3 regions of the Celeribacter ethanolicus genome follow, and region 2 is predicted to be linked to each of the others. Evidence: riboswitches for the same ligand, from Rfam matches in the RefSeq annotation. Region 2 holds a riboswitch; each other region holds the start of a gene.
The links. A riboswitch is a leader RNA that binds a small molecule or an ion and turns the genes downstream of it on or off. The one in region 2 is predicted to bind cobalamin.
Positions count from the first base shown of each region.

Region 1: it holds a riboswitch for cobalamin, as region 2 does, so the genes downstream of both, CEW89_RS17185 (TonB-dependent receptor plug domain-containing protein) here and nrdH (glutaredoxin-like protein NrdH) in region 2, are expected to answer to the same signal.
Region 3: it holds a riboswitch for cobalamin, as region 2 does, so the genes downstream of both, CEW89_RS14640 (energy-coupling factor ABC transporter permease) here and nrdH (glutaredoxin-like protein NrdH) in region 2, are expected to answer to the same signal.

Region 1 is NZ_CP022196.1:3,494,208-3,504,233, forward strand. It holds gene CEW89_RS17160 (hypothetical protein) at 1-1,002, shown strand, start outside; gene CEW89_RS17165 (adenosylcobinamide amidohydrolase) at 1,012-1,701, opposite strand; gene CEW89_RS17170 (ABC transporter ATP-binding protein) at 1,703-2,440, opposite strand; gene CEW89_RS17175 (FecCD family ABC transporter permease) at 2,437-3,423, opposite strand; gene CEW89_RS17180 (ABC transporter substrate-binding protein) at 3,420-4,244, opposite strand; gene CEW89_RS17185 (TonB-dependent receptor plug domain-containing protein) at 4,269-6,125, opposite strand; cobalamin riboswitch at 6,252-6,460, opposite strand; gene CEW89_RS17190 (Tex family protein) at 6,528-8,900, opposite strand; gene CEW89_RS17195 (LysR family transcriptional regulator) at 9,027-9,914, shown strand; gene CEW89_RS17200 (formate dehydrogenase subunit gamma) at 10,017-10,026, shown strand, end outside.
Region 2 is NZ_CP022196.1:2,548,308-2,558,333, reverse strand. It holds gene lptB (LPS export ABC transporter ATP-binding protein) at 30-761, opposite strand; gene lptA (lipopolysaccharide transport periplasmic protein LptA) at 758-1,276, opposite strand; gene lptC (LPS export ABC transporter periplasmic protein LptC) at 1,294-1,893, opposite strand; gene CEW89_RS12585 (KpsF/GutQ family sugar-phosphate isomerase) at 1,903-2,865, opposite strand; gene CEW89_RS12580 (ribonuclease D) at 2,888-3,499, opposite strand; cobalamin riboswitch at 3,649-3,839, shown strand; gene nrdH (glutaredoxin-like protein NrdH) at 3,917-4,138, shown strand; gene nrdI (class Ib ribonucleoside-diphosphate reductase assembly flavoprotein NrdI) at 4,143-4,598, shown strand; gene nrdE (class 1b ribonucleoside-diphosphate reductase subunit alpha) at 4,580-6,703, shown strand; gene nrdF (class 1b ribonucleoside-diphosphate reductase subunit beta) at 6,714-7,685, shown strand; gene rfbC (dTDP-4-dehydrorhamnose 3,5-epimerase) at 7,855-8,415, shown strand; gene rfbB (dTDP-glucose 4,6-dehydratase) at 8,412-9,461, shown strand; gene rfbD (dTDP-4-dehydrorhamnose reductase) at 9,458-10,026, shown strand, end outside.
Region 3 is NZ_CP022196.1:2,980,313-2,990,338, reverse strand. It holds gene CEW89_RS14650 (siderophore-interacting protein) at 1-199, shown strand, start outside; gene smc (chromosome segregation protein SMC) at 542-3,997, opposite strand; cobalamin riboswitch at 4,186-4,406, shown strand; gene CEW89_RS14640 (energy-coupling factor ABC transporter permease) at 4,444-5,118, shown strand; gene cobW (cobalamin biosynthesis protein CobW) at 5,165-6,232, shown strand; gene CEW89_RS21075 (hypothetical protein) at 6,244-6,396, opposite strand; gene cobN (cobaltochelatase subunit CobN) at 6,460-10,026, shown strand, end outside.

The DNA.
Region 1 (10,026 bases), 950 kb from region 2:
ACGGGTTCGACCGCGCTTCAGAGCTGGCTTGCGGCGTCCCGGTCTTCTCTGCGGGCGCAGGGGGTGCTCTATCCCGGCAAGGGCACGTCGCACGGTTTCCTCGTCCTGCCGCTCGATTTCGCGAACCACGGGCCGCGTCTTTTGATCGACCGGATCGGGCGCGTGCAGGCCGAGGCCGATCGGCTGTTCGAGACGGAATGGCAGGCCCTCGAGGCGGAAATCGCCGCAACCGCACCCGAGACCGTCGTGCTCTCGACCGAATATCTTTTTGTGCGCCTTGGCCTCAAGGGGCACGAGACCCTTTTGGCGCGATTAGGGGAGACCTTTTCCGAGGTGCAGGTCGTGGCCTATTTGCGCCAGCCTTCGAAACATTATGCCTCACTCGCGCTGCAACGTGTCCGGCATTCGGCAATACTTCCACCGCTTGCCCCGATGCGGGTTCGGGAGACGCTCGAGACTTGGGAGGCGGCCTTTCCCGGTCGTGTTTCGGTGCGCGCTTATGATCGGGACGCGCTTGTGCAGGGCGATGTCGTGACCGATTTCCTGACCACGCAACTTGCTCTGAGTGGGCAGGGGGGCGAGACAGGTGCGCGCGTCAACGAGAGTATGAGCGCCGAGGCCGCGCATCTGATGCAGCAAGTGCAGCGCGTGCGGTTCGCCGGTCAGGACAATGTCGTGCTGCGTGCGAGAAACCGCTATCGCAAACGCCTTCTGACCGCTGATAAACGCGTGCCCGGGGCGCAGAGGCCGAAGCTCCTGCCGGAGGTTGCGGCCGATCTGGATGAAAGCTCGACCGATCTGCTCTGGTTGCGCGACCGCTATGGCGTGATCTTCGCGGGGCTGGCTTATGAGCGGATCGCGGAACGCCCGCTTAACGTCGGGTCATCGGAACGGATTGCCGATCTGTTCGAGCTGGACGAGGCGCGTTTGCTCCTTCTCGAAACACGAATGCAGCGGTTGCATGTGCCGCTCCTGTCGTGGTTCAGGGGAGGGCGGGGTTAAGCGGGGCCTTCATGCGCCACTGAACACCTTGCGCATCATCAGAGGATTTTCCCGCACCCATTCGGCGGCGCCTTCCGACACGGCGCTGTAAACGGCCTGGCCGATTGCTTCGCCCAAGGCGGTATGCAACCCGGCATAGGCGCCCTGTCCGGCCGGGGCGGCAAGCGCAAGGCAATCGGTTCCCGTGCCGGTCACCGGCCCGCCCGCCAAACGCAGGCCCGCGTCCATCACCGCCGCGGTGCGGGCCTCCGCCGCGATGGTCAGCGCTTCGATCTGGGCGGTTTCGCGCAGCGGGGTGTCGGCCTGGACGGCGACGTTGATCGTGCCGTAGCGTTCGACCGCCCAGTCGCGGGCCGTGCGCGCGCCGATGCGTTCGGCATTGCCGAGGCCCACGGTCGCAAGAGCGGCGACCCGCACGTCCTCGACCGTCGCTTCGGTGCGTTTGAAACGTGTGATGTTGCGTGAGGTCAGAAGACCGACGGCATCGACATGTCCGTTGCGCGCCATCACGGCAGCGATCCAGTCATCTACCTCGAGCCCGACCGGCAGATCGGCATTCTTCAACTCGCGCCAGACGATGTGTCGCGCGGTGACGAAGCCGGGGCGGTAGGGCGCAAAGCTCAAGACCCGCATCGGCGCGCCGAGATCGGCGATCAGCCAGGGGCGGGTGAGATGCGGGGTGAGGAAGATGTCAGCCATGTCAGGGCTTTGATAGCTGGGCGAGCGGTTGCACCACAAGCCCCTCGGGTGTGTCCGAGAGCAGGCAACGGATCGCAAACACCTCGGCCAGGAGTGTTTCGGTCAGTACATCGCGCGGCGCGCCATCGGCGACGATCCGGCCCTCGGAGATCACGATCAACCGGGTGCAATGGCGCGCGGCAAGCCCCAGATCGTGCAGCGAGGCGATGACGCCCCGGCCCTCAGACGCGAGGGTGGCAAAGGTCTGCATCGTGCCGATCTGATGCGCCGGATCGAGCCCGGCGGTGGGTTCGTCGGCGAGCAAAAGCGGGGTGTCCTGCGCCAACGCGCGGGCGATGAGCACACGGGCCTGTTCGCCGCCCGACAGGCCGGTGGCGGGGCGCTGGGCATAGGCCATGAGGTCCATGCGGTTGAGGGCGGCGATGACCTCGGGGGCGTTCTGGTTTTCGTTCTGCGCCAGAGAGACCAGATGCGCGACGCTGACCGGCCAGGCGATCTCGCGCGCCTGTGGCAGCCAGGCTGCGGCCTTGGGGCGCGCGGCGGGGGAAAGGCGGGCCAGAGAGCTCCGTCCCGCAGCCGGGATCAACCCGAGAGCGGCCCGCAGGAGCGTCGATTTGCCCGCGCCGTTGGGGCCGATGAGGCCGACGAATTCGCCTGGTGCGATCGAGCAAGACGCCTGATCGAGCGTGGCACGGGAACCGCGCCGGACGGTGAGGTCTTGGACGGTCAAAAGGTTCATGGCTGCCCCCGCATGCGCCAGATCAGGTGGAAGAACACCGGTGCGCCGACCAGTGCCATCAGGACGCCGAGTTTCAGATCGCGCCCCGGCAGGATCAGCCGCACCGCAACATCGGCAGCCAGAACGAGAGCGGCGCCGCCCAGAGCGGAGGCGAGCAAAAGCCGCGCCGGTCGGGCTCCGACAAGAGGGCGCAGAATATGCGGGATGACCAGGCCGACAAAGCCCACGGCGCCTGCGACGGCGGTGGCGGCTCCGACGGAGGCGGCGACGCCCGCAACGAGAATGAGGCGCAGACGTCTGAGGTTGACGCCCATGGAGGCGGCGGCTTCCTCGCCGAGGGTCAGCCGGTCGAGCCCGCGACCGGTGAGCGATAGCAGCAGCCAGCCCACGGTCATCACCGGCAGGGCGGTCCAGACATGCAGGAAGGAGCGGTCTGCGAGCGAGCCCATCATCCAGAAGACGATCTCGTTGGCGGCAAACGGGTTGGGCGAGAGGTTGAGCACGAGGGCCGTAAGGGCGGAGGCGAGGGCCGAGACCGCGATGCCCGCGAGAATGAGCGACAGCGTGCCGCCACCGCGTCCGGCGAGGAGCAGGATGAGGAGCACGCAAGCCGCAGCCCCCGCGAGGGCGGAGAGCGGCAGGGCGAGGGCGAAGAGGGCGGAAAAGCCGCTTTGCAGCGCGATGACGGCGCCGAGGGCGGCGGAGGCGGAGATGCCGATCACGCCCGGTTCGGCCAGCGGATTGCGCAGATAGCCCTGCATCGCCGCGCCCGACAGGCCGAGGCTCACGCCGACCATGATGCCCAGAAACGCACGCGGCAAACGGATTTCGCGCATCACCATGCTGAGCGGCCCGTCGCTGTCGCGCACGAGTGCTGCGAGGCTTTCCAGAGGGCCGACTTCGATCACCCCGACAACCAGGGACAGCGCGAAAAGCAGGGCGACAAGCAGGCTCAAAGCCGTGATCAGAACGGGATATTTCATTGGGTTTCCAACCTCTCGCGCTCCTCGCGCAGCCGCTCGACGGCCCCGATCACGGCGGGCAGGCCACAGACCCAGTCGCGATCCTGCATCGCCATGTGACCGCCGGTCAGTTGCGTCAGGGCCGGGTGATGCAGCACCTCCTCGGCGCGGGCATAGCCAGCCTGACCCCGGCCCGAGATCACCAGATCGGGATCGGCCATGATCAACGCCTCAAGGGGCAGAAAGCCGCCATGGGGCAGGCCGAGCTCCGTGGCCAGGGTATGGAACCCGGCGGCGTCGATGATCTCTCCTGCGAGACTTTCGGCGCCGGTGCTGTAGCCATTGGCGGCATAGGTGGCGGCTGTGGGGCGCTCTTCGGTGGGGCGGATTTGCGCCGGACTTATGTCGGACAAGCGTCGGGCAAAATCGTCGGCGATCTCGCGTGCTTCCTCTTCGCGCCCGAGGGCTGCGCCCATCTTCAGGACGTTGGCTTCGATGTCATCGAGGGAGCGCGCGGGGGCGAATTCGACGACCTCGATGCCGAGACGCCGCAGCATGGAGACGGTGGCCCGCGCAGTGTACTGACCGGCGACGACCAGATCGGGGTTCAAGAGGTAAATTTCTTCGGCCTGACCGTGATTGACCGGATAGCTTTCCGCCTCTGCGACCATTACCGACGAGTTCGGGTCGCGGGAATAGGCGGTGATCGAGACGAGCTGGCCGGGAGCCGCGAGCATCATGGCGAGCTGATCGGTGCAGAGATTGACCGAGACGACACGCGCGGGTGCTGTTGCGCTCTCCCCGGCAAAACCCGCCGCCCCCGATAAGAGGGCGACGGTCAAGGTTATGATCCCGGAAAAACGCACTCAGAAGGACGCTTTGAGACCGAGATAGGCGGAACGCCCCGGCGTGTTGTAGCCGCCGGCGGTCTCGTAATCCTCGTCGGTGAGGTTCTCGATCCGCAGCGACAGCGCGGTCGCATCGTTGAGCTTGTAGGTCATGCCGGCGTTGACCAGCGTGTAATCGCCCACCTTGTGATCGGCGGGGGCATAGGCGCTCGGCACGACATCGGCGACATATTGTACGGTGAACTGGCCGCTGATGCGGTCGTTCAGCAGGGCGTCGATGCCGACGACCAGATCGTGACGCGGGACGCGTTCGGCGCGGGCCCCGGCGGTTTTCGCATCGGTATAGGTGTAATTGCCGAAAAGGGAGATGCGATCGGAGAAGGCATACTGGCCGGAAAGCTCGACGCCTTTGGAGGTCGTGGTGCCCTTGACCTGATTGTAGGTCGAGGTCGCGAAATCGTAGTCGATCCTGTCCTCGATCTCGGTGTAGAACAGCGTACCTTTGAGGAAATCCGTGTCACTGAACCGACGTTCGAGGCCGAGTTCGGCGCTTTGGCTGGTTTCCTCTTTCAGGTCTTCCTTGCCGTAGGAGCTGTAGCGTTCATAGAGAGAGGGCGCGCGGAAACCGGTGCCGAGTACGGCGCGCAGGGTCCAGTCGGGCGCGACTTCCCAGGCGGCGGCAAGACGGCCGGAGATGTGATCGCCGAAATCGGAGTGATCGTCATAGCGCAGCGCCACGGAGAGATCGAGCGTGTCCATCGGCGCCAAGAGCCATTCGGCCTTGGCGGAGAAGGTGTCATCGCCCCCCTTGGTTTCCGTGAGCGAGCCGCCGGCTTGCAGGTCGTTCAGGGTGAAATCCTCTTCGGTGTATTCGAGACCGAAGGACAGGGTGGAGGCGGCGGACAGTTCGGCACTGCCAAGATAGTCGACGGAGCGCCGTTTGCCGGAGAAGTCCCGGGTGTAACCGACCGGGGCGAGCGGGTCGGAGCGGTCGATGTCGAACAGGGAGACGCCGATTTCGTGCTGAACCATACCGGTGTCGAACCGGGTGTAGGCGCGCAGCCCCTTGCTGTCGTTGGTGGTGTAGCCGCTGGGGGCCGTTGCGGAGCGGTCAAAATCCGCCTCGGAGGTCATGTAGAGACCGGTCAGACCCACGGTCACGACATCGCTGAGATCCTGTTCCAGACCGAAGGTGAGGTTGGTGCCCTCGAACCCGTCCTTTTCGTCATTGCCCGGACGGTTGGTGAACCCGTCGGTTTTCATATGCGACAGGTTGAAATAGAGCATGCCACTGTCGCTTTCCATTTTGGTGGAAAGACCTGCAGCATATGTGTTGTCGCTGCCTGCGGTGAGTTCGACGGTGGTGTTATAACCCGGTGCGACGGCATTGTCGGTGCGGATGTCGATGAGGCCCGCGACGGCCTCGGAGCCGTAAAGCGCCGATTGCGAGCCTTTGACCACTTCGATGGAGGAGATGCCGAACCCGATTAGGCCGTTGAAGTCGTAGGCGATCTTGTTGCCGGTCATGTCGGTGACATCAATGCCGTTGATGCGTGTGGCAACATAGGCGGAGGGCAGGCCGCGGATGCGCAGGGAGGAGGAGGACCCGATGCCGCCGTTGCTGGAGTAAGAAAGCCCGGGAAGCCTGTCGAGCAGGGTGAGTGCCGGCACTGCGGCGTCCGGGATGGCTGCGGCGTCGAGTTTTTCCACCGTCGCGCCGGTCTTGCTGGCGGGGACGGGGGTGAGGCTGCCGGAGATGATGATCTCGTCGAGTTGGTAGGGGGTCTCTTCGAAGCTTTGGGCGAGCGCCGAAAGCGGCAGGGTGAGTGCTACGGTGGCCAGAAGCGACACGCGCAGGCTGTGTTTGACAGACATATGTCAATCCTCATGGAACGGGGGATGCCCCGTCGGTTGAAACGCGTCCATCGGAGGAGACCTCCGCAGACAGTGAGAGCGTCACCGCTGCGGATATGCCGCTTCCGTGGCGCGCCCCGCGCCCGGGAAAGGGTGATCATCCAAGCAGGTCTCCTGGCTCACGGATCTCGGCGACAGCCAGCCTTCCCGGGGGAGATCCCAGTGGCTCTGGTTGGCTTCGCTCACCGCTCACAGTTGCGGGGGCAGCCACGGCTTCGGACGCGCGCGATTGTGCCGGACCGTTCCGTGTTCCCTTTTCATCCGGCTGGGCCGGAACTTGAACGGGTGCAGAAAAGCGAACTGGCCGGAGAAGTCAAGATTCTCCGGCCAGTTCTTTGGTCTCGTCACGTTGCGGAAGGGCGTTTAACGCTTCTTCTTCATCGCATCGAGAAGCGCCGCACCAAAGGCACCCTGGCTCTCGGAGGCTCGGGGTTTGGACGCGTTGCCGCCACGGGGTTTGCCGCCGTATCCGCCTTTGCCGCCCGCATTGCCGCGCGGTTGCTGTGCGCTGCGGTCCTGTTTGCTCTTGTCTTGTTGGCCTCTGTCTTGCGCGCCGTCCTCCTTGCGCATAGACAGGCCGATGCGTTTGCGCGGGATGTCGACCTCGGTCACCCGCACCGACACGATGTCCCCCGCCTTCACCACCTCATGCGGGTCTTTCACGAACCTGTCGGCCAATTGGCTGACATGCACCAACCCGTCCTGATGCACGCCGATGTCGACGAAGGCGCCGAAGGCGGCAACGTTGGTGACCGTGCCCTCAAGCCGCATGCCGGGTTTCAGATCCTTGATGTCCTCGACCCCGTCGGTAAATGTCGCGGTCTTGAACTCCGGGCGCGGGTCGCGGCCCGGTTTTTCCAACTCGGTGAAAATGTCGCGCACGGTCGGCAGGCCGAAGTCCCCGGTGACGAATTGCTCGGCTCGCAGCCCTTTGAGCGCCGTCGGATTGCCCATGATCTCGCGCATGTCGCGGCCACAGGCTTTGACGATTTCGCGCGCCACGTCATAGGCTTCGGGGTGCACGGAGGAGGCGTCGAGTGGCTCATCTCCCTCGCGGATGCGCAAGAACCCCGCACATTGTTCAAAGGCTTTCGGGCCCAAACCAGACACTTTCAAAAGCGCCTTGCGCGACGGAAATGCGCCATGAATGTCGCGATGGGTGACGATGCTCTGGGCCAGAGACGGGCCGAGACCGGCGACCTGTGCCAAGAGTGGCGCGGAGGCCATGTTGAGGTCCACCCCCACAGCGTTCACGGCATCCTCGACCACCGCTTCGAGCGCCTGCGACAGGCGGCGCTGGTCGACGTCGTGCTGATACTGGCCGACGCCGATGCTTTCGGGCGTGATCTTCACCAGTTCCGCCAGCGGGTCCTGCAAGCGACGTGCAATCGACACGGCACCACGAAGCGACACGTCGAGATCAGGGAATTCCTGCGCTGCGAGTTCCGAGGCGGAATAGACCGAGGCGCCCGCCTCGGACACCACAACCTTGGTCGGGGCTTTCACGCCCGGCGGCAGGAGTTTCAGCGTCTCGCCCACCAGCTTCTCGGTCTCCCGGCTGGCCGTGCCGTTGCCGATGGCAATCAACCCGACGCCGTGACGGGTCACCAAGTCGATGATCTTCGCCTCCGCCCCGCGCACGTCCATTTTCGGCTGGAACGGGTAGAGCGTCGCAGTTTCCAACAGCTTTCCGGTGGCGTCGACCACGGCGGCTTTGACGCCCGTTCGGATGCCCGGATCGAGGCCGAGGGTGGCCTTGGCACCGGCGGGGGCGGCCAGCAAAAGGTCTTTGAGGTTGCGCGAAAACACGGTGATCGCGTCCTCATGCGCGCGCTGGCGCAGTTCGCCCAGAAGGTCGATGTGCAGCGAGATCGCGAATTTCACCCGCCACGCCCAGCGTGCCACGGTGCGCAGCCACAGATCGCCCGGTTGTTCGGTCGAAGTGCCCAGATAAGACGCGACCATGGCAATGGCGCGGTCGGCACCGGCCTCAGGCTCGGGTGCGATCTCCATAGTGACGATCTCTTCCTTGGCGGCGCGCAGGATCGCCAAGGCGCGGTGCGACGCGATGTCGGACCATTTTTCGGAATGGTCGAAATAGTCGGAAAACTTCGCGCCCTCCTGTTCCTTGCCCGCGATGACCTTCGCCGTCACAAGCGCCTCGCGCCGCATGAAATCGCGCAGCTTGCCCAGGAGATCGGCGCTTTCCGACAGCTCTTCGGTCGCAATGTCGCGCGCGCCATTGAGAGCGTCTTTCACGGTCGGCACGGCCTCGGTGATGAAGTCTTCGGCAAGCTTTTCAGGATCGGCGGAACGGTCGGCTTTGATGGCCTCCAGCAAAGGCTCCAGCCCGTTCTCGCGCGCGATCATCGCCTTGGTCCGGCGCTTGGGCTTGTAGGGCAGGTAGATGTCTTCGAGCGTCGATTTGCTCTCCGCGCCTGCGATGGCACGTTTCAGATCGTCGGTCAGCTTGCCCTGATCCTCGATGGATTTGAGGATCGTCACTCGCCGCGCTTCCAATTCGCGCAAGTAAGACAGACGGTCGTTCAAGAGGCGCAACTGTGTGTCGTCCAAACCGCCGGTGACTTCTTTGCGGTAGCGCGCGATGAAGGGCACGGTCGCGCCCTCGTCCAAAAGCCCGATGGCCGCTGTGACCTGCGCCGTCGAGGCGGCAATGTCTGTGGCGATGGTGCGCGAAATGCGGGCGGCGGTCTGCGGATCGGTGGCGGTGCTCAAATTCTGTCCTCCTGTCGGGAGGTCCGTCTTAGCCCGACGGGGCAGGGGCGCCAAGAGGGGAGATGACCTCTCCACAGTCGATATGATATGCCTATCGTAATGCGCTCTCTCGATCAGGTTTTCGCCATGCTCAACAAACTCGAAATGTTCATTGCTGTCGCAAAGGAGGGCCATTTCGGTCGCGCCGCACAGGCCCTCGGCATCACCCAGCCCAGCTTGTCTGCGGGGATCAAGCAGCTTGAGGACCAGTTGGGTGTGCAGCTCATCTTTCGTGGCTCGCGCTTCGGCGGATTGACGCCGGAGGGGCAGCGCGCGCTGGTCTGGGCGCGCAAGATCGTCGCCGACAGCCGCCAGTTGCGCGATGAAATGCGGGCGACGAAACACGGCCTGTCGGGGCAAATCAGGATCGCCGCGATTCCGACGGCGCTCACGTGGGCCGCACGGATTTCAACTGTGTTCAGCGCGGCGCATCCCAATGTGAAACTGACCATCCTCTCGCGGCCTTCGTCGCAGATCCTCACCATGCTGGACGATCTCGATGCCGATGCGGGCCTCACCTATCTCGACAATGAGCCTCTGGGCCGGGTCAGCGCCGTGCCGCTTTATGAAGAGCGCTACATGGTGGTGAGTGCCGAGGGCGGCGTTTTTGCGGGGCGCACGTCGGTGGATTGGAGCGATCTCGACGGGGTGCCGATGTGTCTTTTGTCGCCGGAGATGCAGAACCGGCGGATCATCGACCGCAACCTGGGCGCCTCGGGCGTGGTGCCGCAGGTCGGCGTCGAATCGAATTCCACCGTGGTGCTGATCGCCCATGTGCAGAGCGGCGGCTGGGTCACCGTCCTGCCCGAAGGCGTCGCGCGGTTTTTGACCGAAGGCAAGCCGCTGGACCTCATCCCGCTCTCGGGCGGCGAAGTCGGGCACCGTGTTGGCCTGATTGCGCCACACCGCGATCCCAACACGCCGGTTCTGGCCGCTTTGCTGGCCGAAGCGGGGCGTGTGTCTGATCTTGTTTGATAGGTTTTGACTATCGTTTGACGGTTTAGCGATATTGATTTCGCGATGCATCCCATGCTCTCATGGGGGAAATGTATACGGTCGTATCCGAAGAGGTCAGCCATGACGCCAG
Region 2 (10,026 bases):
TGCGGGGGAATGTCAATCGAAACCCGCGTTCAGATCCGGAAATTGTCGCCAAGGTAAACGCGCCGCACGGTTTCGTCGGCGACAATGTCTTCCTTGGTCCCTGACATCAGGACGTGACCATCGTGGAGGATGTAGGCGCGGTCTATAATTCCCAATGTTTCCTGAACGTTATGGTCCGTTATCAGGACGCCGATGCCGCGTGTCTTGAGATCGGAAACCAGTCCGCGAATTTCCGCCACCGCGATCGGATCAACGCCTGCGAAAGGTTCGTCGAGCAGCACGTAGGACGGATCGGAGGCGAGGCAGCGTGCGATTTCGACTCGCCGCCGTTCGCCGCCCGACAGCGACAAGGCCGGTGCGCGCCGCAGATGGGCGATGGAGAATTCCGACAGCAGATCCTCGAGCTTCTCACGCCGCAGGAGCGGGTCGCTCTCCGAGACTTCGAGAATGGCGAGAATGTTGTCTTCGACGCAAAGACCGCGGAACACCGAGGCTTCCTGCGGCAGGTAGCCGATGCCGAGCTTGGCACGGCGATACATCGGCAAGAGCGTAATGTTGCGCCCATCGACGCTGACTTCGCCACCTTCCGGCATGACAAGCCCCGCGATGGTGTAGAAACAGGTGGTCTTCCCGGAGCCGTTCGGCCCCAGAAGGGCGACGACCTCACCGCGTTCGAGATCGAGCGACACGTCGCGGATCACCGTCCGTTTGCGATAGCCCTTGCGCAGATTGCGGACCTTCAGCCCGGTGGTGTCGCTCATTGATCGGCCCCGGTTTGTGAGCCGGATTGCAGGATGGTTCTGACACGCCCGTCCATGCGACCGGTGCCGGTGTTCAGGTCGATCACCATGCGTTCTCCGGACATCACGCTGTTCCCTTGGGTCAAAAGCACGCTGCCGGTCAGGGTCACGGTGCCTGATTCGAGATTGTATTCGGCGTTTTGCGCCTCGGCGGCTTCGCCTTCTTTGGTGATCGTCACGCCACCGGAAGCCAGCAGCCGGGCGATCTGGCTGGTGTCGCTGGCATAGATCACCTCGACGGTCCGGGCGGCGAGCCGCATCGTGCCTTGGCCGATCACGACATTGCCGGTGAAGATCGCCTGACCGGTGTTCTGGTCGACGCTGAGTTCGTCGGAGGTGATCTCGACGGGCAGGGCGCTGTCGTGCCTGATCCCCCCGAAGGCGATCTGCGTGCCCTGTGCCATCGACGGCAGGCCGGGAAGGGTGAGCGCAAGGGCCAGGGCGCAACTGAGCGAAAGAGTCCGGATGGTGGGCACGTGCAAATCCTCGAAAATCAGGGCTGATATATCAGCTTCACGCCGTTCTTGAAAACCAGAAGGTAGGCATCGGTCTCCGGATCCTGTGAAATTTCCATGGAACCGGCTGTCAGATCGCCTGCGGGACCGGTCGCCTCGACACTTCCGGGACTTTCGATCTTCGACACATCGAGGAGCGTGGCGATCCGTTCGGAGGTGATCGTGTAACCGGTGGAGGTTTCGATCTCCACATGGCCGGACAGTTCCGCGATCTGGGCGGGGCCGTCGATCACGCCGTCATCGGCCTTGAGCGTCACGGAACCGTTATCCGGCATCCTGAGCGCGCCGCGTACGATGGTGGAATTGATCACATCCGGGGTCGACAGGTCCGGGCGTACGACATCGGCGGAGATCTCAAGCTCGGCCCCATCGCGCGTCACGGTCGCAAAGGACGGCCCCTCGATACGCTGTTCACGGGCGAGGGTCTCGAGATCCACATCGGCATAGGGGATCGAGATGCCGATTTCCTTGCCGCGGGCAAAGAGAAAGAGCGTCGCCAAAAGCGCGAGGCTCGCCAACGGTAAGGCGACCTTCGCAAAGGCCACGAATTTGGAATAGGAGTTATCGAACCGCGCCATAAGGACGTCTTACACGACCCCGGCGCGAAGACAGTCCTGAATCTTCAGAATCCCGCAGGGACGTCCGTCATCGGCAGTTTCCCGCACAAAGAGACAGGTGATCGCACGCTCATCCATGCGCGCCACGGCCTTTTCGGCCAGCGCATCGGCGGTGATGGTCATCGGCCCCTTGGTCATGATCTCGCCCGCAGTTTTTTCCAGAAGCCCGTCGATATGGCGTCGCAGGTCGCCGTCGGTGATGATCCCCGTGAGCTGGCCTTGCGCATCGACGATGCCGACCACGCCAAAGCCTTTGTCCGAAATCACCGAAAGCGCGTCGCGCATCGGGGTTTCTGCGGTCACGAGCGGCATGTTGGTGTGCATCAGCGCGCGCACTTTGGTGAGACGCGCGCCAAGTTTCCCGCCCGGATGCAGGACGCGGAAATTGTCGGCGGTGAAGGCGCGATGTTCCATGAGAGCAACGGCAATGGCATCGCCAAGCGCCAGCGTCATCGTGGTCGAGGTGGTCGGTACGATGCCATGACCGCAGGCCTCAGCCGCCTTCGGCAGGATCAGAGCCACATCGCAGGCCCGGATGAGCGAGCTGTCGGGGTTCGAGGCGACCCCGATCATCGGAATCTTGAACCGACGTGTGTAGGCGATCACGTCCGCCAGCTCCGGTGTTTCCCCGGAATTCGACAGCACGAGGCACACATCTCCGTCGCCGATCATGCCCAGATCGCCATGGCTCGCTTCTGCCGGATGAACGAAATGCGCGGGGGTGCCGGTCGACGCCAAGGTGGCCGCGATCTTGCGGGCGATATGGCCGGATTTGCCCATGCCGGTGACGATGGTGCGACCCTTTGCGGCGAGGATCGTTTCGACCGCTCCGGTGAATTCCGCGCCGAGACTGTCGGCCAGAAGCCCGAGCGCATCGGCCTCCTGCCGGATCACACGGCGGGCGGTGTCGAGGAAAGTGACGGGCTGTGTCATGTCGTGACGCTCCGTGGGGATGTCAGTGAGAGAAAATGTCGATCTCGGGCCAGCCTTCGAGATCGAGCTTGGCGCGGGTCGGCAGGAAATCGAAGCAGGATTGCGCAATCTCCATCCGGCCTTCGCGTTCGAGCATGGCGTTCAGCTTGTCGCGCAACTGGTGCAGATAGAGCACGTCGGAGGCGGCGTAATCGAGCTGGGCGGCGGTCAGCTCCTCGGCTCCCCAGTCGCTCATCTGCTGGTATTTCGAAATGTCGACCTTGAGCAATTGTTCGAGCAGGTTCTTGAGGCCGTGCCGATCAGTGAAGGTGCGCACCAGTTTCGAGGCGATTTTGGTGCAGTAGACCGGCTGCGCGAGCGTGCCGAAGGTGTGATACATCGCCGCGATGTCGAAGCGCCCGAAGTGGAAAAGTTTCAGCACCTTCGGGTCGGCCAGCATCTTGCACAGGTTGGGGGTCTCAGTCTGGCCGCGTGACACCTGTACGAGATGGGCATTGCCGTCACCGCCGGACATTTGCACGAGGCAGAGGCGGTCGCGATGCGGGTTCAGTCCCATGGTTTCGCAATCAATCGCCACCACGGGGCCAAGATCGAGATCGTCGGGGAGGTCGTTTTGATACAGAAAATTCGCCATGGCTCTGGCCTTTCGCGCTGAAATCCCACTGTGCGGATGTGCATAAGCCTTCCGCCGTGCCGGGGCAAGGGAGCCAGCGAGTCTTCGGTGAGACTCAGGAAATCCCTGTCAAGCGCTATCTATATGTTGACAGTATGCCGCTCCAAGAAGCTATATGATGTTGCTTCGGTTCTATCGACATGAGTCGATAGCTAAGAGGGAAGATCGGTGAAAATCCGGCGCTACCCCCGTAACTGTAAGCGGTGAGCACGGCTGATCATGCCACTGGGCCTTTGCCCGGGAAGGCCAGCCAATGCTGCGACCCGCAAGTCAGGAGACCTGCCGGAAGCATGAAGTGACCACGAACGGAGGGTTCGGGGGCGTGTGATACGGGTTTTCCGTGCGCGTCCTCGGCTGAATGAAAAGCGAGAGGACAAAATGAGCATCACCGTCTATTCCAAACCGGCCTGTGTGCAGTGTACCGCGACGACCCGTGCGCTCGACGCGAAAGGCATCTCCTATGACATCATCGACCTGACGCAGGATGACGATGCGATGAGCCATGTTACCGGTCTCGGCTACCGTCAGGCGCCGGTTGTGGTGGCCGGTGAGGATCACTGGTCCGGGTTTCGCCCGGATATGATCGCCCGCCTGTCCTGATCCGATGGGCGCAGAGGTACGACCGCCCAGCGTCCCAGAGAACGTCCCGGAGATCATCTTTTACTCATCGGCCTCGGGCAACACGGTGCGCTTCGTGGAGCGGCTTGGACTTGGCGCCAAACGCATCCCGATCTCTCCGAAAGAGGCAATGCCTGCCGCGACCCGGTCTTTTGTTTTGATCTGTCCGACCTATGCGGATGGCGAAGGGCGCGGTGCGGTGCCGAAACAGGTGATCCGGTTTCTCAACGATGTGGCGAACCGCGCGCATCTTGTGGGCGTGATCGGCACGGGCAATCGGAATTTCGGCACATTGTTTGCCAGTTCGGGCGACGTCATCGCCCGCAAATGCAATGTCCCGCTGCTCTATAAATTCGAGTTGGCGGGATTTGACAGGGATTTGACCCGCGTGCGTGCGGGATTGGAAAAATTGGGGATGGAGCCATGCTCGACAGCGACCTGAACGGTCTCGATTACCACGCTTTGAACGCCATGCTGAACCTCTATGACGCCGATGGTCATATCCGGTTCGAGGCCGACCGCATGGCCGCGCGGCAGTATTTTTTGCAGCATGTGAACCAGAACACCGTGTTCTTTCACTCGCTCGACGAGAAGCTCGGCTATCTCGTGGAGGAAGGCTACTATGAGGAGGAGGTTCTGGACCAATATTCCAAGAACTTTATGCGCAAGATCTGGGACGAGGCCTATGCCAAGAAATTCCGCTTCCCGACCTTCCTCGGCGCCTTCAAATATTACACCTCCTACACGCTGAAGACCCGCGACGGTCAGCGCTATCTTGAGCGCTATGAGGACCGTGTGGTGATGACCGCGCTGGCTCTGGCGCGCGGTGACGAGGCGCTGGCTCTGTCCTTCATGGACGAAATGCTGTCGGGCCGGTTCCAGCCCGCAACACCGACGTTTTTGAACGCCGGCAAGAAATCCCGTGGCGAGTTGATCTCGTGCTTTCTTCTGCGTCTCGAAGACAACATGGAAAGCATCGGCCGCGGCATCAACTCCGCGCTGCAACTGTCGAAACGCGGCGGCGGTGTAGCGCTTTTGCTGACCAACATCCGCGAGCACGGCGCGCCGATCAAAGGCATCGAGAACCAGTCTTCGGGCGTCATTCCGGTGATGAAGCTGTTGGAAGACAGCTTTTCCTACGCCAACCAATTGGGCGCACGTCAAGGTGCCGGCGCCGTGTACCTGAACGCGCACCACCCTGATATTATGCGGTTCTTGGACACCAAACGCGAAAACGCCGACGAGAAAATCCGCATCAAGACGCTCTCTCTTGGCGTGGTGATCCCCGACGTGACCTTTGAACTCGCGAAGAAAAACGCCGACATGTATCTCTTCTCTCCGCATGACGTGGAGAAAGTCTACGGCGTGCCCTTCTCCGAAATCTCGGTCACCGAGAAATATGAGGACATGGTGGATGACAAACGCATCCACAAGAAAAAAATCAACGCGCGGGAATTCTTCCAAACCATCGCGGAGATTCAGTTCGAAAGCGGCTATCCCTACATCATGTTCGAGGACACGGTGAACCGGATGAACCCGATCGCGGGCCGGATCAACATGTCGAACCTCTGCTCCGAGATTTTGCAGGTCAACGAGGCCTCTGAGTTCAACGACGACCTGAGCTACAGCCACCTCGGCACCGATATTTCCTGTAACCTCGGGTCCTTGAATATCGCGAAAACCATGGACGGCAAGGATCTGGGCCAGAGCGTCGGCACCGCCGTGCGTGCGCTGACCGCCGTGTCGGAAATGTCCGCGATTGATAGCGTGCCGTCGATCCGTCGCGGCAATGATGAAAGCCATGCCATCGGCCTCGGTCAGATGAACCTGCATGGGTTCCTCGCCCGCGAACACATCCATTACGGTAGCCCCGAAGGCGTCGAATTCACCTCCGTCTATTTCGCCGCTGTCGCCTATCACGCGATCCGTGAGAGCAACGCTTTGGCGCGCGAACATGGCGAGAGCTTCAAGGGCTTTGCTGACAGCGACTACGCCAATGGCGCCTTCTTCGACAAATACACCGACCGCGACTGGTTACCGGAAAGCGAGAAGGTGAAAGCGCTGTTCGAAGGCATGGATCTGCCGACCCGCGAGGACTGGGCGAAGCTCAAAGAGGCGGTGATGAAGGACGGGCTTTACAACCGTAACCTTCAGGCCGTGCCGCCGACGGGTTCTATATCCTATATCAACAATTCGACCTCTTCGATCCACCCGATTGTGTCGAAAGTCGAGATTCGCAAAGAGGGCAAAATCGGTCGCGTCTATTACCCGGCCGCCTTCATGTCGAACGAGAACCTCGAATACTACCGCGATGCCTATGAGATCGGGCCGGAAGCCCTGATCGACACCTATGCCGCCGCCACCGAACACGTCGATCAGGGCCTGTCCCTGACCCTGTTTTTCCCGGCAGAGGCCACCACGCGCGACATCAACAAAGCGCAGATTTACGCGTGGAAAAAAGGCATCAAGACCATCTATTACATCCGCTTGCGTCAGGCCGCCCTTGAGGGCACCGAGGTGCAAGGCTGCGTGTCCTGCACGCTCTGAGGAGGCTCTTATGAAAGATATGACCGATATCCGCATCCCGCGCGCCATCAACTGGAACCGCCTCGAGGACGATAAGGATCTTGAGGTCTGGAACCGCCTGACGGTGAACTTCTGGTTGCCGGAGAAGGTGCCGCTGTCGAACGATATCCCGAGCTGGTCGACCCTGACCGAGGACGAACAGCGCCTGACCATCCGGGTGTTCACCGGGCTGACGCTCTTGGACACGATCCAGAACACCGTTGGTGCGCCGTCCCTGATGCCCGATGCGGTGACGCCGCATGAGGAGGCCGTTTTGACCAACATCGCCTTCATGGAGGCGGTGCACGCGCGGTCCTATTCCTCGATCTTCTCGACGCTGTGTTCGATGAAAGAGGTGGATGAGGCTTTCCGCTGGTCGGAGGAAAACCCGCATCTTCAGGCCAAGGCGCGTGTGATCCTCGAAACCTACGCGCCGGGCAACGATCCGCTTAAACGCAAGATCGCCTCCGTTTTCCTCGAAAGCTTCCTGTTCTATTCCGGCTTCTACCTGCCGATGTACTGGTCGTCGCGGGCGAAACTGACCAACACGGCGGACCTCATCCGGCTGATCATTCGTGACGAGGCGGTGCATGGCTATTACATTGGCTACAAGTTCCAGCGCGGCATGGAGCGCCTGCCCGAGGTAGAACGACAGGCGCTCAAGGATTATGCCTTTGCCATGCTGTTCGATCTCTACGACATCGAAGCGCAATATACCGAAGAGCTCTACGACGGTCTCGGCTTGAGCGAGGATGTGAAGGCGTTTCTGCATTACAACGCCAACAAGGCGTTGCAAAACCTCGGGTTCGAGGCACTGTTCCCGTCCGAAGTCTCCGAGGTGAACCCGGCAATTCTGGCCGCTCTCAGCCCCGACAGTGAAAACCACGATTTCTTCTCCGGTTCCGGCTCGTCCTATGTGATTGGCAAGGCGGTTGCGACCGAAGATGAGGACTGGGACTTCTGAGATGTCCGCGCGGGGGAGCGGTGTTCCCCTGCGCGTTTTTGACGGCAGCTTGGCGCCAGTGCTGCAAATTGGCGATAGTCTTGTTTTATGAAATGCGAAAGATTGCGGCTGGGGCAGAAATTATGCACCTTCGGCGCAAGTGTGTTTCCAGAGGAAAAGACAGGTCGTCATGATTTCTCCAACTTCGCTTCCGGGCGTTTATCTTATTACGCCGCCCCGGTTCGGCGACCATCGCGGGTTCTTTTCCGAAAGCTGGAACAAGAAGAAACTGATCGAAGCGGGACTCGATTTGCCGGAATTCGTGCAGGACAACCATTCGCTTTCGCGCGAAGTCGGCACGGTGCGGGGCCTGCATTTCCAAAGCCCGCCGCATGCGCAGGGCAAGCTTGTCCGTTGTGGGCGGGGCCGGATTTTCGATGTGGCCGTGGATGCGCGCAAAGGATCGGAGACTTACGGCCAATGGGTTGGAGAGGAGCTGTCGTTCGAGAATGGCAAGCAACTCTGGATACCGGCGGGTTTCCTGCATGGCTTCATGACGCTCGAGCCGGATAGCGAGATCGTCTACAAATGCACCGATCACTACGCGCCGGACTGCGACGGTGCGGTGAAATGGGACAGTTGTGGCATCGACTGGCCGCTTGAGGGGATCACGCCGGTGATCTCGGAAAAGGATGAGAAGGCGCAGGTTTTCGCCGCGTTCGAAACGCCTTTCACGAAGGACAACATATGAAAGTTCTGGTGACAGGAGGCGCGGGGTTCATCGGCTCCGCCGTGGTGCGGCTTGCGGTGTCTCGCGGGTATGAGGTGGTGAATGTCGATGCGCTGACCTATGCGGCCTGCCTCGACAATGTGGCCTCTGTGTCCGACAGCCCGCTCTATGCGTTCGAGCAGGTCGATATTCGTGATCGGGCGGGATTGGACACTGTTTTTGCCAAACATAGGCCCGATGCGGTGATGCATCTGGCCGCCGAAAGCCATGTGGACCGCTCCATCGACGGGCCGGGCGATTTCATCGAGACGAATATCACCGGCACGTTCAACATGCTGGAGGCGGCGCGCAAATACTGGGTCGAGACGGGCAAGCCGGAGAGCTTCCGCTTTCACCACATTTCAACGGATGAGGTGTTTGGCTCGCTGCCCAACGATCCGGCGATCAAGTTTACCGAAGACACCCCCTACGACCCGCGTTCGCCCTATTCGGCCTCGAAAGCCAGCTCGGATCATCTGGTGCGCGCATGGCATGAGACCTATGTGCTGCCGGTGGTTCTGACCAATTGCTCGAACAATTACGGACCGTTCCACTTCCCTGAGAAACTCATTCCGGTGATCATCCTGAATGCTCTGGCGGGCAAGCCTCTGCCGATTTACGGCGACGGCTCGAACATTCGCGATTGGCTTTATGTCGAGGATCATGCCGACGCGCTCTTGCTGGTGGTCGAAAAGGGCGAGATCGGGCGAAGCTATAATATCGGTGGCGAAAACGAGCGGACGAACCTCGAGCTGGTGAAAACGCTCTGTGCCATTCTCGATCAAAAGCGACCCAAATCCAGCGGAAGTTATGCCGATCAGATCACTTTTGTGACGGATCGTCCGGGTCATGATGCGCGCTATGCGATTGACCCGTCGCGCATCCGCGAAGAACTTGGCTGGCGGCCCTCGGTGACGGTCGAGGAGGGGCTGGCGCAGACGGTCGTTTGGTATCTCGACAACGAGGATTGGTGGCGTGCCCTGCAGCAACGCCACGGGGTCGGGGAACGGTTGGGGGTTAAGGCATGATCCTCGTTTTCGGCAAAACCGGTCAAGTGGCGAGCGAGCTGCAAACGCTTCTGCCCGAGGCCACGTTCCTTGGGCGCGATGAGGCGGATCTGACCGATCCGTTGGTCTGTGGCCGGATCATCCGCGATCTCAAACCCGAGGCTGTGATCAATGCCGCGGCCTATACCGCCGTCGACAAGGCCGAAGACGACCCATTGGTCGCCACGCTGGTCAATGCGGCGGCGCCCACAGAGATGGCCGAGACCTGCGCCGATCTGGGCATTCCTTTTGTGCATATCTCGACCGATTATGTGTTCGACGGGGCAGGGGATGCGCCCTTCGCCCCCGATCATCCGACCGCCCCGCTGGGTGTTTATGGCGAGACCAAGCTCGAGGGCGAGAATGGCGTTCGAGAGGCGGGCGGGGCTTTTGCGATCCTGCGCACGTCTTGGGTGTTCTCGGCTTATGGCGGGAACTTCGTCAAAACCATGTTGCGGCTTTCCGAGACCCGCGACAAGCTTACGGTCGTGGCCGATCAGATCGGCGGCCCAACGCCCGCACGCGACATCGCGAAGGCTTGTGTGAC
Region 3 (10,026 bases), 430 kb from region 2:
CGGCACGTTTGTCTGGATCGCGACGGAGGCCGGAATTGCCAAGCAATTGCGCGAAGCGGTTTTGGCGATGGGCCATCCTTTGCCTTGGCTGAAGGCGGCGGGCTATTGGATCAATGGCGAGGCGGAAGCGTCGATCAAGGATCTCGATGCGCCAGCGGAGGGGCAAGGCGGTATGGGCAAAGGCATGGGCCGCGGTTAACCATGTTTATTGCATATTCCCGAGCGCGCTTTACGGTTTGGTAAGGAATCTGTTAGAGTCTGAAACAGCGAAATGAGACATTCTGTGTCATCATCCAAATGACCCGGCAGAGTTGCAGCTCCGCCGGGTCTCTCTTTTTCGGGTTACAGCCCGATCCAGAGGCGGACGATTGTCACGGCCAGCGTTGCCGCCGCAATGATCACCATCCATTTGCGAAACGAGTGTTCTTCCAGTGTCATCACCTCCTGTCACCGTAATGGATTACGGCATCGTTAGGATTAGAGACGAATTGTTGGAAAAGTCTTAAGAGTCCGCACCACCAAAGACCGCGCAACACCGAAGTTACGCAACAAGCGCCTCGGCCTTTTTCAGGTCCACAGACACAAGTTGTGACACGCCCTGTTCCTGCATGGTGACGCCGAACAGGCGGTCCATGCGGGCCATGGTCACGGCGTGGTGGGTAATGACCAAAAACCGCGTATCGGTGCGCTGGGTCATCTCGTCGAGCATGTCGCAGAACCGCGTGACGTTGGCGTCGTCCAAGGGCGCGTCGACCTCGTCCAGCACACAGATCGGCGCCGGGTTCGCCATGAACACGGCAAAGATCAGCGCGAGTGCTGTGAGCGTTTGTTCACCGCCCGAGAGCAGCGACAGGGTCGAGAGCTTCTTGCCCGGCGGCTGACACATGATCTCAAGCCCGGCCTCGAGAGGATCGTCGCTTTCGACCATCATGAGCCGCGCCTCACCACCGCCGAAAAGGTGGGTGAAAAGCATGGAGAAATTGCTGTTCACCTGCTCGAAAGCCGTGAGCAAGCGCTCCCGCCCCTCGCGGTTCAAAGAGGCAATCCCCGAGCGCAGCGTCTTGATTGCCTCTTCCAGATCCTGCTTTTCTTTCAAGAGGGTATCGTGTTCCTCACGCACCTCTTTCGCATCTTCTTCGGCCCGAAGGTTCACCGCGCCAAGACTGTCGCGCAGGCGTTTCAGGCGGTTCACATCCACCTCGATCTCGGCATGCGGCGGGATTTTTTCTGGGTCGACGGCAAGCTCTTCCAAAAGCTTCGCGGGCGTGGTTTCCAACTCCTCGCGGATGCGCTCGATCGCGGCCTCGACCGTCTCTTTCGCGGCATCCCGGCGAGCCTCGGCGGCGGCACGGGTTTCGCGCGCCTCGGAGGCCAGACGCTCCGCCTCGCGCTCTGCATGGACGGCCTCCCGCAGGCTCTCCTCGGCCACTGTGAGCGCCTCGGACGCGCGTTTGCGACGGTGCTCCGCCTCCTCAATCTGCGCCATCAGGGCCTCGCGTTTTTCGGCGATTTCCTCGGGCTGGGCGGCGGCTTCGTAAAGCTCTTCCTCGGTCGCTTCCTTGCGATCCTGAAGCTCTGCAATCCGTTTGCCCGCCGTATCGAGACGGTGCCGCCAGCCGGACAGCTCCTTGGTCACTTCCTGCGACCGCCTTGTGCGGGCCTCACCTTCGCGGCGAATTTCGTCATGCGATGAGCGCTTGGTCATCATGGTGATCCGCGCCGCCTCGACGGCGAGTTTCACCTCTTCGATGTCGGAACGCGCTGCGTCGAGATCGGGCAGATCTTTCACCGCCTTTTCCGCTTCGCGCAGGCGTTGCTCCGCGCCACGGGCCTCTTCCTCATGACGCGCCACGGCGAGGCCCAGGTTTTCGACTTTACCTTCGGCCAGGGTCTTTTCGTTCTCAACCTTCGACAGGGTCCGCGCCGCTTCCGACATCGCGCGATCCGCATCGCGGCGGGCCTCGCGGGCCATACGGTCTGCTTCGGTCAGACGGGTCAGTTCGGCCTTGAGATGCTCATGCGCCTGCGAGGCCCCCTCCGCCTTGGCCTCGGCCGCAACGAGTTCCTGTTTCAGATCTTCCAGCCGGTTGAGCTGTTGCAACCGCAGCGCGGCCGCCGACGGCGCATCCTCTGCCCCCGCGCGATAGCCGTCCCAGCGCCACATGTCGCCTTCCATGGACACCAAACGCTGGCCGGGTTCGAGATCGGCCTGCAACCGCGCGCCGTCTTCCGCCCGCACCAATCCGATCTGCGACAGACGACGCCCGAGAACCGGCGGGGCGGTGACATAGTCTTCCAGCGGCTCGACACCGTTGGGCAAGTCCTGATCGTCCGGGTAATCCGGCAGGGTGACCCAACCGGAGGCCTGATAGGCCTCAATCGCAGGCTGTCGCAAATCATCGGAAAGCGCGGCACCGAGCGCTTTTTCATATCCTGATTTGACCTTGACCAAATCGAGCAATTGCTTGCCGCCGATCTGATCACGGTCGAGCATTTTCGCCAAGGCGGCCACTTCGGCTTTGAGGGCCCCCACCTCGCCTTCGGCCTCAGAGCGCGCCGCACGGGCCAGAGCCTCGCGCGATTGCGCCTCGGTCCGGGCCTCGTCGGCCTCGATCAGCATCGCCTCGGCCTCTTCGGCACGGGCGACGGCTTCTTCCTGCCCGGCTTCGGCCTCTTCCAGTGCTTCAGCGGAACGCACAAGCGTCGACCGCGCCTCGTCCACGGCCCCACGGGCGCGATCCGCCTCGCCGCGCGCGCGGTCCAGCGTTTTGCGATTGTCCTCGACCAAGCGATTCGCAGACTGGTGCCGCGCCGCGAGACGGGCGACGTCTTCGGTCATCTGGGTCAGCGCGGTTTCGCGATCCGCCAGAATCTGGCTGGCTTCGGAGGCCTCCGCCGCCGCTTCGAGCAGGCGCGGCTCATGGCCGTCTGCGGCTTTGATCAGCTCGCGCTGCTCCCATTCGAGCCGGGCGATGGTTTCGCCCGCGTCCTTGTTGAGCTGTTCCTCCCGCGCCATATCGGCGACCAGTTGGTCGATCCGGCGCGACAGGGTTTCGATCATCTCGCGCGCACGCCGCTCCTCATCGGAAAGCTGATCCCGGGACACGGTGAGGCGCTGCAACACAGCGGCGGCAATCGCCTCCTCCTCGCGCAGGGGCGGCAGGGCCTCCTCGAAGCTTTCCCGTTGCTTGGCAGCATCGCGGGCGAGTCGTTCGGCCTCCGACGCCTGCCGCAACCGGGTGCGCAGGATGTCTTCGGCTTCTGCGCGGGCATGATCCGCATCGCGCCAGCGACGGTAATGCAAAAGCCCCTCGGCATGGCGCAGTTCAACGCCGATCTCGCGATAGCGCGCGGCTTGGCGGGCCTGACGGGCAAGCGAAGCCAATTGGCTCGCGAGCTGTTCGATCACGTCATCGACGCGGGCGAGGTTGGTTTCCGCGCCTTTGAGTTTCAGCTCCGCCTCGTGACGGCGCTGATAGAGGCCCGAAATCCCGGCGGCTTCCTCCAAGATGCGACGACGCGCTTTAGGTTTGGCGTTGATCAGCTCGGAGATTTGCCCCTGACGCACAAGCGCCGGCGAATGCGCACCGGTAGAGGCGTCGGCAAAGAGCATGGAGACGTCTCGCGCCCGCACGTCTTTCGTGTTTACCTTATAGGCGGAGCCGGCGTCGCGGGTGATGCGGCGGATGATCTCGACCGAGTCGCTGTCGTTAAACCCCGCGGGTGCGAGGCGTTCCGAGTTGTCGATCATCAGGCAGACTTCGGCGAAATTGCGCGCCGGACGGGTCGAGGCGCCAGCGAAGATCACGTCTTCCATGCCAGCACCGCGCATCGCCTTAGGGCGGTTCTCGCCCATCACCCAGCGCAGCGCCTCCAGGAGGTTCGACTTGCCACAACCGTTCGGCCCGACAACCCCCGTCAGCCCATCCGCGATCACGAGATCGGTGGGGTCCACAAAGCTTTTGAAACCGTTGAGACGCAGACGGGTGAAACGCAAAGGGACCTCTTCCTGATTCTTTCTGGAAGAAAACTGTTCGGGAGGCACGCGCGCGAGTCAACGGGTCTACCCCGAGATATGGGGAAAACGGCGAAGTTATCCACAAAATATCGCGCATTCACGGGGCTAGGGGGACCTGACCTTCCGGCAAGGCCCCGCAAAACGCTTGACCCTGCCATGCTGCACGCGCCAAATAGGCGCGTCATGGTTCCCCGAGACAGGCGCAAAAGCGTTCGGGGAGAAATGGGAATGTGGTGCGTGTGATCCATCCCGGAGCACAAGGCCACAGCCGCCCCCGCGACTGTAAGCGGTGAGTGCCCGTCGGCATACCACTGAGGGAAACCTTGGGAAGGTGACGAGAGCGCTTCGACCCGCGAGCCAGGAGACCAGCCCTGACCACATAACTCAACCCGCCGTCGGGGATGACGGCCATGGAGGATCATTCGATGCATATCGAACCCGGTATTGTCACCGGTGCGAAGATCGCACTGTCTTATGCCACCGCTGCGGGCGCTGGCCTTTACACTCTCAAGGAAAGCATCGGCGCGCTGCGCGATCAGGGCGTGGGGTCGTTTCTTGCCCGGACCGTGATTTCGACCGCCGCCGTTTTCGTGTTCTTTCAGGTCCTGCCGCATTACCCGGTGGGCGTCTCCGAGGTACACCTGATCCTCGGCTCGACACTGTTTCTGTTGTTCGGGGCGGCACCCGCCGCGCTGGGTCTGGCGCTCGGGCTTTTGGCGCAGGGCGTGTTTTTCGCCCCCTTCGATCTGCCGCAATATGGCATGAACGTCACCACGCTTCTGGTGCCTTTGTTCGGCATCAAGGCCGTGGCACAGCGCATCATCGCGCCGGATACGGCCTATGCTGATGTGTCCTACAAACAGGCGCTGGCGCTTTCGACCACCTATCAGGCGGGGATCGTGATCTGGGTCGGGTTCTGGGCGTTTTACGGTCAGGGTTTCTCGGCCGAAAGCCTTGCCGCGGTCGGCATGTTCGGCGGCGCCTATATGACCGTCATCATCCTTGAGCCGCTGGTGGATCTTGCCGTTCTGGCGGGTGCGAAAGCCATCAAGGGGCTGGGCAAGACCGGTCTCGTGTCCTCGCGCACGCTGTCGGCGTAAGCCGGTGCCGGGGCTTTGGCCCCGGCGTTTTTCAAAGGATACTGATATGGCAGCGAAAATTCCTGCAACCGTCGTGACGGGCTTTCTCGGCGCGGGCAAAACGACCCTGATCCGGCACATGTTGGCGAATGCCGAGGGCAAGCGCATTGCCCTGATCATCAACGAATTCGGCGATCTCGGCATTGATGGCGACATTCTCAAGGGGTGCGGCGACGCGACCTGTACGGATGAGGATGTGATGGAGCTGTCGAACGGCTGCATCTGTTGCACCGTGGCGGATGAATTTATCCCGACGATGCAGAAACTTCTGGCGCGCGAAGACAAGCCGGATCACATCGTGATTGAGACGTCCGGTCTTGCGTTGCCCCAGCCTTTGGTGCGCGCCTTCAACTGGCCGGAGATTTCGACACAGGTCACCGTCGATGGCGTCGTGACCGTGGTCGACGGCAAGGCGGTGGACGAGGGGCAGTTCGCCCATAACGTCGCCGCCGTGGATGCGCAGCGCAAGCTGGACGAGAACCTCGACCATGAGACACCACTGTCCGAATTGTTCGAGGATCAGATCGCCTGCGCCGACATGATCGTGGTAAACAAGGCGGATCTTTTGGGCGAGGATCAGGCGGAAGCACTGGTGCGCAAGCTCAAGGATGAGGCTCGACCGGGCGTGCATGTGCTGCGCGCGACCATGGGGGCTTTGCCGGTGGATGTGCTTTTGGGACAAGGGATCGGCGCCGAGGGCGATCTTGAGGCCCGCCACGAGGTGCATCACCACCATCACGACAATCATGATGATGACGACCACCACGACGATCATCCCCATGAGCACGGCCATGACGAGTTCGAGAGCTTCGTGGTGATCCGGCCCGAGATCGAGGACCCGAAAACCTTTGCCGAACAGGTCGCCAAGGTGATCCGGGACCATGACATCCTGCGGCTCAAGGGGTTTGTCGCGGTCAAGGACAAGCCGATGCGCCTGACGCTTCAGGCCGTCGGCCCGCGCGTCGACAGCTATTTCGATCAGCCCTTCGGCACCGCACCACGGCTGTCGCAGCTTGTCGTCATCGGCGAGGCGGGGCTCGACCGCGCCGCGATCGAAGCCGCGTTGAAAGCGTAAAGGGAAGGCCGTCAGTCGGCCTTCTTCTTATCCGCAGCCGCTTTCATCCGCGCCAGAAGTTCGGCTTTCGGCGTTTGTTTGCCTTTCGGCTGCTGGCGTTTGTGCTCGCCATGTTTCGGCGCGCCGGAGAGCTTTTTCGGCCCGCCCATTTTCGAATAATCCATCGGAGACCTCTTTGGAGTTTTCCGAGCAATGCCCCGAAACGCGGGGCGTGACAAGGAGAAGCGATGCATCTGCTCGCCGCCACCCCCGGTTCGATCGACGACGGCAGCGAGGCCGTGGACCTTGGACAAAGCCCCGCCGATCTGGTGGTGATCTCGGCGGCGGACACCGAGCTTGCGCTTTTGTCTGAGGCCCGTGCCGCGATGACGGAGGCGCCGACGCTGCGGCTTGCCTCGCTCCTGCATCTGCGTCACCCGATGTCGGTCGATCTGCATCTCGACACATGCGCCACCAAATCCCGGATGGTGATCGCGCGCGTGCTGGGCGGGGCCGGGTACTGGACCTATGGGCTCGCCCAATATGCTGCGCGATTGCATGAGGCAGGCGTGGCCTTCGTGGCCCTTCCCGGCGATGACAAACCCGATGCGGAGCTTGCCGCGCTTTCGACCGTTTCGACCGAGGATTATCACCGGCTCTGGTCCTATCTGACCGAAGGCGGAGCGGAGAATGCGGTCGCGTTCCTGTCCTATGCCCGCGCCATGCTCGACGGTGGCGAGAAACCCGCCCCGGCCAAGCCGCTGTTGCGGGCAGGTCTCTATTGGCCGGGCAAGGGTGTTGCAGATCTCGGTCAGCTTGAGAATCTGTGGACCGAGGGCGCGCCTGTCGTACCGCTGGTGTTCTACCGCGCACTGGTGCAGGGCGCGGGGCTTGGCCCGATCAATGGTCTGATCGAAGCGCTGATGGCACAGGGGCTTAACCCTCTGCCGGTCTTTGTCGCTTCGCTGAAAGACCCGGTGTCGGCCGCCACATTGGAGAGCCTGTTTCAGGAGGCACCGCCGGAGGTCATCCTCAATTGCACCGCCTTTGCCGTCGGCACGCCGGAAGGAGGCGGCACGGACACGCCCCTGAGCAACCCCGCGACCAATGGCGCGCCGGTGTTTCAGGTCGTGCTGGCCGGATCGTCGCATGAGGCATGGGAGACGGGGACGAGCGGGCTGTCGGCCCGGGACATCGCGATGAACGTCGCGCTGCCCGAGGTGGATGGCCGGGTGATGACCCGCGCGGTGTCGTTCAAGGGCGAGGCCTACCGCGACGACGCCACCGAATGCACCATCGCCACCTATCGCGCGGAGGAGAGCCGGATTGGCTTTGTCGCGGAGCTTGCCGCCAACTGGGCACGCCTGCGCCACATGCCGCGCGCCGAACGCAAAGTCGCGCTGGTTTTGGCGAACTATCCGAACAAGGACGGGCGGCTGGCGAATGGTGTCGGCCTCGACACCCCCGCCGCGACGGTGAACACACTGCACCGGTTGGCGGCGGAGGGCTATGTCGTCGACGCCCCGCCCCCCGACAGCGACGATCTGATGCAACAGATTATGCGCGGCCCGACCAACTGGCTGACGGATCGCGCGGCACGGCAGGGCGGCGTGCGGATGGCGCTTGCCGACTATCGCGCGCGCTATGAGACCCTGCCCGAGCCGGTGCGGCAACAGATCGAGGAGAGATGGGGCCAGCCGGAGGACGATCCTTTCGTGACCGAGGAGGGTTTTGCCCTCTCGATCCTGACCTTCGGCAATGTCGTGGTGGGCGTGCAACCCGCGCGCGGCTATAACATCGACCCGACCGAGACCTACCATTCCCCGGACCTCGTGCCGCCGCACAATTACCTCGCCTTCTACCTCTACCTGCGGCACAGTTTCGGGGCGCAGGCGGTGGTCCATATGGGCAAGCATGGCAATATGGAATGGCTGCCGGGCAAGGCTGTGGCGCTCTCGGACACCTGCCTGCCGGAAGCGGTGTTCGGCCCGATGCCGCATCTTTATCCGTTCATCGTCAACGATCCCGGCGAAGGGACGCAGGCCAAACGCCGGGCGCAGGCCGTGATCATCGACCACCTGACGCCCCCTCTCACCCGCGCGGAAACCTATGGTCCGTTGCGCGATCTGGAGGCTTTGGTTGACGAATATTTCGAAGCCGCAGGCGTCGATCCGCGCCGCATATCGACCCTGCGCCGGGAGATTTTGAGCCTGAGTTCCGTGACCGGTCTGGACCGCGACGTCGGCATGACCGGGACGGATGAGGACGGCGATCTGGCCAAGCTCGACGCCTATCTGTGCGAACTCAAGGAGGCACAGATCCGCGACGGGCTGCACATCTTTGGCACCGCCCCCGAAGGACGTCTGGCGCGCGATCTGGCGCTTGCGCTGGTGCGGGTGCCGCGCGGCGATGGCAAGGGGCGCAATGCGTCTCTGATCCGGGCGATTGCGCTGGATTTGGGTCTGAATTTCGATCCGCTCGACTGCGATATGGCACAAGCCTTCGGGGATGAACGGCCTGAATGCCTGATCCAAACCAGCGCCGACATCTGGCGGACGCATGGCGATACAGTCGAGCGGATCGAGCTTTATTCCGCACAGCTTCTGGACGAAGGATTGGACGCCCCCGGCCCCGCATCACAGGCCGTGCTTGAGAACTTGCGGGCGGAAGTTCTGCCCATGGTCGCCGCCTGTGGCCCCGCCGAGATGGAGGCGCTGCTGACCGGTCTTGACGGGCGCTTCGTCCCGCCCGGCCCCTCCGGTGCGCCGACGCGCGGGCGGCTCGATGTTCTGCCGACGGGGAAGAATTTCTATTCGGTCGATGCCCGCGCCGTGCCGACACAGACCGCGTGGCAGTTGGGATGGAAATCCGCCAATCTGCTGATCGAGCGGCATTTGCAAGAGCATGGCGACTGGCCGCGCAGCCTGCTGATCACCGCATGGGGCACGGCGAACATGCGCACCGGCGGCGATGACATTGCGCAGGCTCTGGCGCTGATGGGGGTCAAACCGACATGGGATACGATGTCGCGGCGCGTCACCGGGTTCGAGATTTTGCCTGCCTCCGTGCTGGGCCGCCCGCGGGTGGATGTGACACTTCGGGTATCGGGATTTTTCCGCGATGCCTTCCCGCAACTCATTGCTCTGGTCGACAGTGCGGCGCGGGCCGTTCAGGCCCTTGATGAGCCCGAGGAGGACAACCCGGCGGCAGCACGGGCGCGGCGGGGAGAGGGCAAATCCCGTGTGTTCGGGTCGAAACCGGGGGCTTACGGGGCCGGGCTTCAGGCGATGATCGACGAGCGGATCTGGACGGACAAGGCCGATCTGGCGGCGGCCTATCTCGAATGGGGCGGCTATGCTTACGGTGCTGCTCAGGAGGGTGTCAGGGACCGCGAAGGGTTCGAGGCGCGGCTCTCGGAGGTCGAGGCCATCGTGCAGAATCAGGACAACCGCGAACACGACCTGTTGGACAGCGACGATTATTATCAGTTCGAAGGCGGGGCGGCGGCGGCAGTTGCGACACTTCAGGGCCGTGATCGCCCGATCTACCACAACGACCATTCGCGACCGGAACGCCCGGTGATCCGCACGCTCGACGAGGAAATCGGTCGGGTGGTCCGGTCCCGCGTGGTCAATCCGAAATGGATCAATGGCGTCAAACGCCACGGCTACAAGGGCGCGTTCGAAATTGCCGCGACGGTGGATTACATGTTCGCCTTCGCCGCCACGACCCATGCAGTTAAGGACCATCATTTCGATCTGGTGCATGCGGCCTTTATCGAGGACGATGACACGCGCGACTTCATCGCCGAGCAC